3 regions of the Isoptericola sp. NPDC057191 genome follow, and region 1 is predicted to be linked to each of the others. Evidence: predicted binding sites of a transcription regulator. Region 1 holds the regulator's gene; each other region holds the start of a gene.

Region 1 (3,266 bases):
ACTACCCGCGCCAGGGCATCCTCTACGTGGCCCGGCACCTGCCGGCGCCCGGTCGTGAACCGACCACCGACGCCCAGCTCGACGAGATCGCCGGCCTGATCGAGGCAGCGGGAGGACGCACCCTCGGTCTGTTCTCGTCGCGGCGCGCCGCGCTCGCGGCGGCGGAGGCGATGCGCGAGCGGCTCGAGGTGCCCGTCCTGTGCCAGGGGGACGACCAGCTGCCCACCCTGGTGCGGCAGTTCGCCGACGACCCGGCGACGTGCCTCTTCGGCACGCTCTCGCTGTGGCAGGGCGTGGACGTACCGGGCCCGAGCTGCCAGCTCGTGCTCATCGACCGCATCCCCTTCCCGCGTCCGGACGACCCGGTGAAGGCGGCGCGCGCCCGGTCGGTGGAGCAGGCGGGCGGCAACGGGTTCATGCAGGTCTCCGCCACGCACGCGGCACTCCTGCTGGCGCAGGGGGCCGGGCGGTTGGTCCGCACCGGCGAGGACCGCGGCGTCGTCGCTGTGCTGGACCCGCGCCTCGCGACCGCCCGCTACGGGTCGTTCCTCACCCGGTCCATGCCGGACTTCTGGCCGACGACGGACGGCGAGCTGGTCCGCGCTGCGCTGCGGCGGCTCGACACCTAGCCTGGGGCCGTGGAGAGCACTCGCAGCACGACCAAGCTCGCGATCGTCGGCGCCGGGGCGGTGGGTTCCACGCTCGCGTACGCCGCGCTCGCCCGTGGCGCGGCGCGGTCCGTGGCCCTGATGGACGTCAACCGCGCCAAGGTGGAGGCCGAGGCGCTGGACCTCCGGCACGGCGGCATGTTCATCCCTCAGGCCGAGATCGAGGGTTCCGACGACATCGAGGTGTGCCGCGGGGCCGACGTCGTGGCGGTCACGGCCGGGGCGAAGCAGAAGCCCGGCCAGAGCCGCCTGGACCTGGCCGAGGCGACCGTGGGCCTCACGAAGAAGATCCTGCCGCAGCTGCTGGAGGTGGCGCCGGACGCGATCTACCTCATGGTGACCAACCCCGTCGACGTGGTCACCTACGCCGCCCAGGAGGTCAGCGGTCTGCCCCGGGAGCGGGTCTTCGGCAGCGGCACGGTGCTCGACTCGTCCCGGCTGCGCGACGCCCTCGCCCGGCACTGCGGCGTCGCCGTCGGGAACGTGCACGCGAACATCGCGGGCGAGCACGGAGACTCGGAGATCGTGCTGTGGAGCTCGGCGTCGATCGCCGGGGTGCCGCTTCTCGACTGGCGTCCCTTCCGGGGACGCCCGCCGCTCGACGAGACTGCCCGCAGCCAGATCGCCACCGACGTGGTCGAGTCCGCCTACCGGGTCATCGCGGGCAAGGGCGCCACCAACTACGCCGTCGGCCTGGCCGCCACCCGCATCATCGAGGCGGTCCTCAACGACGAGCACCGCGTGATGAACGTGTCCTCGCGACTCGACGGGTTCTACGGGATCAGCGACGTCTGCCTGTCCGTGCCGTCACTCGTGGACCGGCGCGGCGTGGCTGAGACGATCGACACCCCGCTGTCCGACGACGAGGTGGCAGGCCTGCGGGCGTCGGCCGAGGGGATGCGCGAGGTGCAGCGCCGGCTCGGCCTCTGACGGTCCGCGCCACCCGGCGACCTGGTGCCGCACCGGCGGGCGGGTGAGCGCCCTCAGAGGCTGCGGAGCACCGCCACGACGCGTCCCAGCACCTGGGCCTCGTCCCCCGGGATCGGGGAGTAGGCGCTGTTCTGCGGCATGAGCCAGGTGTGCCCGCCGGTCTGCTTGAAGGTCTTGACCGTGGCCTCACCGTCGATCATCGCCGCGACGACCTCGCCGTTCTCCGCGACCGGCTGGCTGCGCACCACGACCCAGTCGCCGTCGCAGATGGCCGCCTCGACCATCGAGTCGCCGGCGACCTTCAGCAGGAACAGGTCACCGTCGCCCACGATCTGTCGAGGGAGCGGGAACACGTCCTCGACGACCTGCTCGGCGAGGATCGGGCCGCCGGCCGCGATCCGCCCCACGAGCGGGACGTAGGACGGCGCCCCCGCGGCCTCTGCGTCGGAGCCGGCGACCGACCCGGCGACGAAGCCGGACGTCCGGGGAGCGGGCTCGTGCCCCGCAGCCTCCGCCGCCGGCGACTCCGGGTCGACGACCTCGATCGCACGCGGCCGGTTCGGGTCGCGGCGGAGGTAGCCCTTGCGCTCGAGCGTCGTGAGCTGGTGCTTGACCGAGGAGGGGCTCGCCAGGCCGACGGCCTCGCCGATCTCCCGCATCGTCGGCGGGTATCCGCGGTCCTCGACGGAGCGCCGGATCGTCTCCAGCACCCGCCGCTGGCGCGGCGTGAGGCGGTCGGCCGAGGGGGCGAGCTCGCTCACCGACGCCAGGGCGACCGGGGGTGCCGCCGGGGCGTCCTCGCGGGTCTCCGCCTGCGCCCGCCACGGCGCAGCAGCCGTCATGGACGCCGGGGCCTGGTCCCGTCCGCTGGTCATCGCGTTCTCCGTCCTGCAGGGGCGCGGCCCGTGGGCGGGCCGATGAAATCCGACAAACCTTCCATCGCGCTGCTGGTCACTCTAGGCCAGTTCGGGCGGGACATCAAACATCTGTTCGATCAGGTCTCGACCGTGTCGCCGGGGCGTGGTACACCTAGTACAGCAGTTCGACGTACAGGTGTTCGACGAACGGATGTTCGACGGGCCGCCGCGGCGGCGACACGACGCGTACCGGAGGTAGGACGATGCAGAACCCGCGCAGCACCACGGACGCACCGGGGTTCCTCGGGCTCGGCGGGCTTCGACTCACCCGCCGGGGCCGCGCGGTGATCGCGGTCCTGGTCCTCCTGGTCCTCGTCGGCGCAGGGCTCGTCGGGCAGCGCGCGGTGGCCGAGTCGCCGGGCTCGGGCGTGGAGGTGCGGCTGCACACCGTCGCGCCGGGGGAGACGCTCTGGCAGTACGCGCAGTCGGTGCGCGACTCAGGCGAGGACCTGCGCGACGTGGTCGCCGACCTGCGCGAGCTCAACGGCCTGACGACGGCCGAGCTGCAGACCGGACAGGTCGTGCTCCTCCCGCAGGACTGAACCCCCGCGCTGGTGCGGTGGTGGACGGCGGTGCGGACGGGTCCGCCGCGATGGGAGGATAGACCCTGCTTGCGCCCTGCGCGGCCCGCCGCTTACGTTGTCGGGCAGCCGGGCGCCGGTCCGGAGCCGAGCGCAGGAGACCAGCGATGCACTGCCCGTTCTGCCGCCATGCGGACTCGCGAGTCATCGACTCGCGCACCTCCGACGAC
Region 2 (3,266 bases), on a different contig from region 1:
CTTGTGCACCAGCGTGAGGTGCTTGCGGGGGCGGGCCTGGGCGCGGGCGAAGGCGTCGCGCACGACGCGCTCGACGCCGAACGCGGTGTTGACGGACACCTCGGTCGCGATCTCGTGCGGGGTGCCGACGCGCAGCGCGCCGCCGTTACCCACGTACGGACCCTCGGTGCCCTCGCGGACGACGACGAAGTCCACCTCGCCCGGGTTGGCCAGCGGGCTCGTCACGCCGGGGTACAGCTTGCCCGGTCGCAGGTTCACGTAGTGGTCGAGCGAGAAGCGGAGCTTGAGCAGCAGACCGCGCTCGAGGACGCCCGACGGCACGCTCGGGTCGCCGATCGCGCCCAGGAGGATCGCGTCGTGACCCTTGATGGCTGCCAGGTCGGCGTCGGTGAGCGTCTCGCCCGTGGCGTGCCACCGGCGCGCGCCGAGGTCGAACTCGGTCGTGGAGACCTTCACGTCCGCACCGGACACCGCCGCCTCGAGGACCGCGAGGCCCTGCTCCACGACTTCCGTACCGATGCCGTCGCCGGCCACCACTGCCAGGTCGATGCTCCGCGTCATGGGAGCGAGCCTAAGCCCACGGGGTCATGATGCGGACAGAAATCTCATTCTTCGGACACCATGCCACGTGACCTCGCAGGTCACGCGTGCACCCTCGACAAATGGCTTGTCGGGGCGACCCGGGGCGCCCACGATCGCGGCATGACCCCGGACGACGAGGACCTCCGGCCGTACTTCGACGCGGCCGCCCAGAACCTGACCTTCAACTCCCCCCTCGGCGCCGCCCGGGCGGCCGACCTCGTCGAGCGCCTCGCGCCCCCGACGCCCGACGCCCACGTCCTCGACCTCGGCTGCGGCTCCGGCGAGCTGCTGCTGCGGCTGTGCGAGCGGCACGGCCTCGCCGGCGACGGCGTCGACCGGGCGCCGGCCGACCTCGAGCGCGCCAGGCAGAGGGCGAGGACGCGAGGCCTGGGCGACCGGGTCGCCTTCCACGAGGGGGACGCGACGACGTGGGACACGACGGCGACCGTGGTGCTGAACGTCGGCGCCGGCCACATCTGGGGCTCCGCCCCCGCCGCGCTCACCGCGCTGCACCGCCGCACCGAGGCCGGCGGGAGGCTGCTGTTCGGCGACGGCGTCTACGACGCCGAGCCCGACGCCGCGGTGCGGGAGGTCTTCGGCGACCTGCCCGACCTCGCCGGCCTGGCCCGCGCCGCCACGGACGCGGGGTTCCGCGTGCTGCACGCCGCCGCCTCGTCGCAGGCGGAGTGGGACGACTTCGAGTCCGACTGGCGTGCGGGGATCGAACGCCTCGGCACGCCGGGCGCCCGCGCCTTCTCCGACCAGCGGCGCGACGAGTACCTGGGCGGCTACCGCGGCGTGGTCGGCTTCGCCTGGCTGGTGCTCACGCCCGCGTAGCCGCCCGCCCGCCGGCGCACCTGGCGGACCTCCGCGAGGCCCGGACGTTCGTCGACGAGGCGCGCGCCGTCCGCCAGGAAGCCGTTGCCTCGGAGAGCCGGCGGCGCAGCTGTCCACAGGTTGGCGCCCGCGATAGAACAGGTGTTCGAACCTCGCCTAGGATCGGGGCATGACGACGACGCTCCCCGACCCGGTCGCCGGCACCTCTGCCGGCACGGTCGACGGCGCGCGGTTGCGGGTCGAGGCGGCTCGGCTGGCCGCGCTGCCGCGCACGTGGGAGCCCTCCACGCGCGAGCTGCTCGACGAGGGATCACGCCACCAGGCCGTGGCGACAGGCAGTGCAGCGGGCACCCCGGCACCTACGCCGCCGTCGTGCCTGGCCGACCTGGACGGCGTGCTCGACGAGCTTGCCGACCTCGAGGCCCGCGTCGCGACGCTGCACGCCCGGCGCGCCGTGCTGCTGGCACGAGCCGTCGACCTGGCCGTGCTCCTGGAGCCCGACCTCGTCGACAGCAGCGACCCGGCCGTGCGCCGGGCACCCTCCGCCCGCAGGCTCGAGCTCGCCCACCGCGCCGTCGTCGCCGAGATCGCCACCATCCTGCACGTCGGCGAGCACGCCGCGGGCGGCCTCACCGACCACGCCGTCACCCTGACCGCCAAGGCACCCGCGACTCTGACCGCTCTCGGCGAGGGGCGCCTGACCTGGGCACATGCTGTCCAGGTCACCAAGCACCTCAGCGACCTCACGCCCACCGAAGCACGAGAGATCGAACGATCCGTCCTCGCCTCGACCACCGACCCTGCCACCGGCCAGATCACCTGCACGCCCACCCAGGCCGGCACCACGACCCGCCGCGCCCGCGAGTCGGCCCACCCCGTCCCGGCCGACGTCCGGCACGCCGAGGCCGCCCAGCACCGCGCGGTCTACCTCGACGAGGGCCGCGACGGCATGGCCTGGCTGGTCGCCCACCTGCCGGCGCCGTTGGCCCATGCGGCCCACGACCGACTCACGCGATCCGGCAGGCACCTCCTCGCCGATGGCGACCCGCGCACCCTGGCCCAGGCCCGCGCCGACACCCTCGCCGCCCTCCTCCTTGATGACGGCTCTCTCGATGACGGCGCGCTCGACGACGGCATGACGGGACGGAGGGCGGACGCCGTCAAGGACTGCGACATCCCCACCGTCGAACCGCCGCGCGACGGGCCGTCACTGGCGACGCTGGCCCGCTCGATCCGGCCGCGGGTCACCGTCACGGTCCCTGTGCTCTCCCTGCTCGGCATCACCGACGCTCCCGCCACGATGGACGGGCATGTCCCCATCGACCCCGGCACCGCGCGACAGCTCACCGGCCTCGCCCCGTCACTCCGGCGCATCCTCACCGACCCCGAGACCGGCACCGTCCTGTCGCACGGACGCACCACCTACGCCGTGCCCGCCGACCTCAAGGCGTTGGTCCGTGAACGCGACACCACCTGCCGCTTCCCCGGCTGTACCCACCCCGCCCAGCGAGCGGACCTCGACCACACCGTCGCCTGGGGCGACGGCGGCACCACGAACGCCACCAATCTCGCGGCGCTCTGTCGCCGACATCACGTCCTGAAACACCAGACCACCTGGAAGGTCACGCAGATCCCGGCCCCGAAGGCCCGACGACCGCACCCCTCAGCCACCCGAGGCGCAGCGGGGTCTGACGGCTGGGCCGGCACGCTCGAGTGGGTCTCCCCCACCGGCCGCCGTCACACCACCCATCCCCCGCCGATCGACACCACCCGGCACCGCTCGCTCCCCCACGGCCACGAACCACCCGGAGGTGGCAAGAACGATCCTCTGCACGAGGCAGTGCTCG
Region 3 (3,266 bases), on a different contig from region 1:
CCCTGATGGCGCAGCCGTGCGGCGACGCGGTCGGCGAGCAGCAGCATCCGCTGCTCCACCTCGTCCAGGTCCCACAGGTCGCGCTCGAAGGTCGTCTCGGCGCCCACGCTGCGCTCCTCGTGCCCGGGGACGACCGGCCGCGGGTCCCGCCCCCACGCGAGGTCGTGCAGGTGCGCCCCGGACACGGAACCGACGGCCGCCTGCAGGGTCGGCACGTCGGTGTCGGCGAGCTCCGCCACCGTGGTGATGCCCCAGCGCGCGAGGGCGGCCTCCGTCTTCTCCCCCACGCCCCACAACGCCCCGACGGGCAGGGTCCGCAGGAACCGCACCGTCGCGTCCGCCGGCACCAGGAGCATCCCGTCGGGCTTGGCGTGGGTCGAAGCGAGCTTCGCGACGAACTTGTTCTGCGCGACGCCGACCGAGCAGGTGATCCCGTGCTCGGCGCGGACCTGCTCGCGCAGCCGGGCGGCGATCACGGTCGGCGCCCCGAGCCGGCGGCGCGCCCCGCTGACGTCGAGGAAGGCCTCGTCGACGGAGATCCGCTCGACCAGAGGCGTGACCGTGGACAACAGCTCCATCACGGACTCGGACACGTCGTGATAGAGCCGGTGGTCCGGCGGGACGACGACCGCCTGCGGGCACAGGCGCAGCGCCGCCGCCATCGACATCGCCGAGCGGACCCCGAACGCTCGCGCCTCGTAGGTGGCGGCGAGCACGACGCCCCGCTCCCGACCGCCCACCATCACCGGCCGCCCGCGGAGCTCCGGACGCCGCACGAGCTCGCACGACGCGAAGAAGGCGTCCATGTCGACGTGCAGCACGGACGTCCCGGACTCGTCCGAGCCCCAGTCGCGGAACGCCCCGGCCGCCCGCGGGCCTCGGCTCACGACGCCGCCGGCGCCACGGCGAGCGGTCGCGCAAAACCTGCACGCGGGTCCACGAGCAGGCCCACCTCGTCACGGAAGTCCTCCGCGCACGCCACCAGCTCGGCCGCGCGGCGGGCGTCGACCTCGGGCTCCAGCCCTGCCTCGACGGCGGCCCGCACGCGGGCACCCGAGGCGAAGTAGCCCGACCAGGCGGCGAGCTCGGGCTCCACGAGCGCCAGCATGTCCCACACGGACCGAGCCCGGCTCCGCGTCGACGGGCGCCCGCGGAGCGCCACGACCGCGGCTGCCGCACGGAGCGCGGCCAGATGGGCGTGCACGAACCTGTCCGCGGCGTCGGTCGCCGTCGCCGCCGCCGCGAGCTCGGCGTCGGAACGGTCCAGCAGCCTGGTCACCTCCGGGCTCGGGGGCAGCGCGCCCGTGCCGGGCGCGCCACGACCGTGCACCGCTCTTGCAGATCCCGTCCGAGCCGACATCCTGCACCTCCCGTGCTCCGCGGACTCTCCCGCGTCCCGCCAGTGTCGAACACCTGTTCGATTCCTGTCAACCGCCGGACCCGGACCCGCGGCCTGCCCCGAACGGGGAGACTGGTGCGCATGTCCCGCACCTCCCGAGGCGGCTCCCGCCCCGACCGCCGGTCCGGCCGACGCCACCCAGCATCCTCCGACGCACCGACACTCCCCGTCGGCGAGGTCCCGATCGACACCGGCACCGCCCGGGTCGAGCAGGACCCCGACCACGCCGACCGGGTGACGCTGCACGTCAACGGCGTGCCCAGCTCGGCGCTCGACCTCGCCGACCCCGGCTTCCTCGCCTTCGAGTACATGCAGCAGATGGCCGCCGTGCTGGCCGGGCTCCCCGCGGGCCCGCTGCGCGTGCTGCACCTCGGCGCGGCCGGGTGCGCGCTGGCACGGCACGTCGAGCACGAGCGCCCCGACTCGCGCCAGCTCGGGGTCGACGTGGACGCCCGCCTGCTCGAGCTCGTGCGCACGTGGTTCGGGCTCCCCCGGGCGCCGCGGCTGCGGCTGCGGGCCGACGACGCGGGCCACGCCCTCGCCTCCCTGCCCCCGGAGTCCTTCGACGTCGTCGTGCGCGACGTGTTCGCCGGCGACCGGACGCCGGACCACCTCGCCGACGAGGCCTTCGCGGCCGCGGCGCACCGGGTGCTGCGGCCGGGCGGCGTCCTCCTCGCCAACTGCGCGGACCGCCCGCCGCTGCACCTGGCACGACGGGAGGTCGCGAACCTCGCGGAGGCGTTCGGCAGCGACGCCCTGGACGGCGGTCGCCTCGGGGTGGTCGCCGAGCACGCGATCCTCAAAGGGCGGCGCTACGGCAACGTGGTGCTCGTCGCGGTCCGCGCCACGACCGAGGACGCCCCCGGCAGCCCCGCCGACGGCCCCACCGGCGCCACCGGCCCCGACGCCACCGGCCCCGACGTCACCGGCGGCGCCGAGGCTGCGACCGTCGTCGCCCGCGGGGACCGGTCCGACGTCGACCTCGACGACGCGGCCCTCGCACGCCGCCTCCGCAGCCTGCCGGTGCCCGCGCGCCTGCTCGCCGGCGCGGAGCTGGCACGGTTCGCGGGCGCCTGACCAGGCGTCCTGACACGACGACGGCCGCGCCCCGACGCCGGGACGCGGCCGCCGTCAGGCGAGCCGGGGACTCAGAGCGGGACGACCTGCTCCGCCTGCGGACCCTTCGGACCCTGGGTGATCTCGAACTCGACCCGCTGGGCCTCCTCGAGGCTGCGGTACCCCTGCGACTGGATCGCGGAGTAGTGCACGAAGACGTCGGCGCCGCCGTCGTCCTGTGCGATGAAGCCGTAGCCCTTCTCCGAGTTGAACCACTTCACCGAACCTTGCGCCATGCTGATCCTTCGACCTTCCGTCACTGCGGTCACGGGCACACCGGGCGGCCACCCGCCGCTGCACAGGCCGCTGCCCCGGTTCCTGCGAGGGAACGCCTCTGCAACGCGGTCAGTGTGGCACGGACCACACTGCAGTGCCACGGATATGCCACGGATGCGGCGCAACGACCATTGCGGACGTCAGTCGTCGTCCTGCTGGGCCAGGAAGCGCTCGAACTCCGCACCCAGCTCCTCCGCCGTGGGCAGCGGCGCCTGCTCGGCCAGGAGGCTCGGGCGACCCACCGAGCGCGTGAACGCGTCGTACTGCTCCTCGAGCGCCCGGACGACCGCCTTCACCTCCGTGGACTCCCCGACCTGCTTCTCGACCTCGATGGTCGCGTCGGCCGCCGCCTCGGCGAGGAGGCCCGTGGCCAGGTCGAGGCCCGTGGCACGCTCCACGTGCCGCAGCGCCACGACCGCCGCCGGGGCGTAGCGGGACTGCGCCAGGTAGTGCGGCACGTGGACGGTGAACCCGA

The links. Region 1 encodes LexA, which represses DNA repair genes until DNA is damaged. Its sites were predicted from a motif close to TCGAACANNTGTTCGA; they were not measured.
Region 2: ACFT55_RS07305 (DUF222 domain-containing protein) is a predicted target of LexA. The motif match lies at 1,553-1,568, and genes of this name have one in related genera.
Region 3: ACFT55_RS14635 (SAV_6107 family HEPN domain-containing protein) is a predicted target of LexA. The motif match lies at 1,406-1,421, and genes of this name have one in related genera.

Annotation. Positions count from the first base shown of each region.
Region 1 is NZ_JBHUWC010000026.1:841-4,106, reverse strand. Features, by position in the region: gene ACFT55_RS06110 (ATP-dependent DNA helicase) at 1-629, shown strand, start outside; gene ACFT55_RS06105 (L-lactate dehydrogenase) at 639-1,598, shown strand; gene lexA (transcriptional repressor LexA) at 1,652-2,440, opposite strand; gene ACFT55_RS06095 (LysM peptidoglycan-binding domain-containing protein) at 2,719-3,057, shown strand; gene nrdR (transcriptional regulator NrdR) at 3,204-3,266, shown strand, end outside.
Region 2 is NZ_JBHUWC010000035.1:516-3,781, forward strand. Features, by position in the region: gene ACFT55_RS07295 (3-isopropylmalate dehydrogenase) at 1-561, opposite strand, end outside; gene ACFT55_RS07300 (SAM-dependent methyltransferase) at 703-1,419, shown strand; gene ACFT55_RS07305 (DUF222 domain-containing protein) at 1,589-3,266, shown strand, end outside.
Region 3 is NZ_JBHUWC010000127.1:939-4,204, forward strand. Features, by position in the region: gene ACFT55_RS14630 (DNA polymerase IV) at 1-887, opposite strand, end outside; gene ACFT55_RS14635 (SAV_6107 family HEPN domain-containing protein) at 884-1,279, opposite strand; gene ACFT55_RS14640 (spermidine synthase) at 1,481-2,476, shown strand; gene ACFT55_RS14645 (cold-shock protein) at 2,548-2,751, opposite strand; gene ACFT55_RS14650 (proteasome assembly chaperone family protein) at 2,932-3,266, opposite strand, start outside.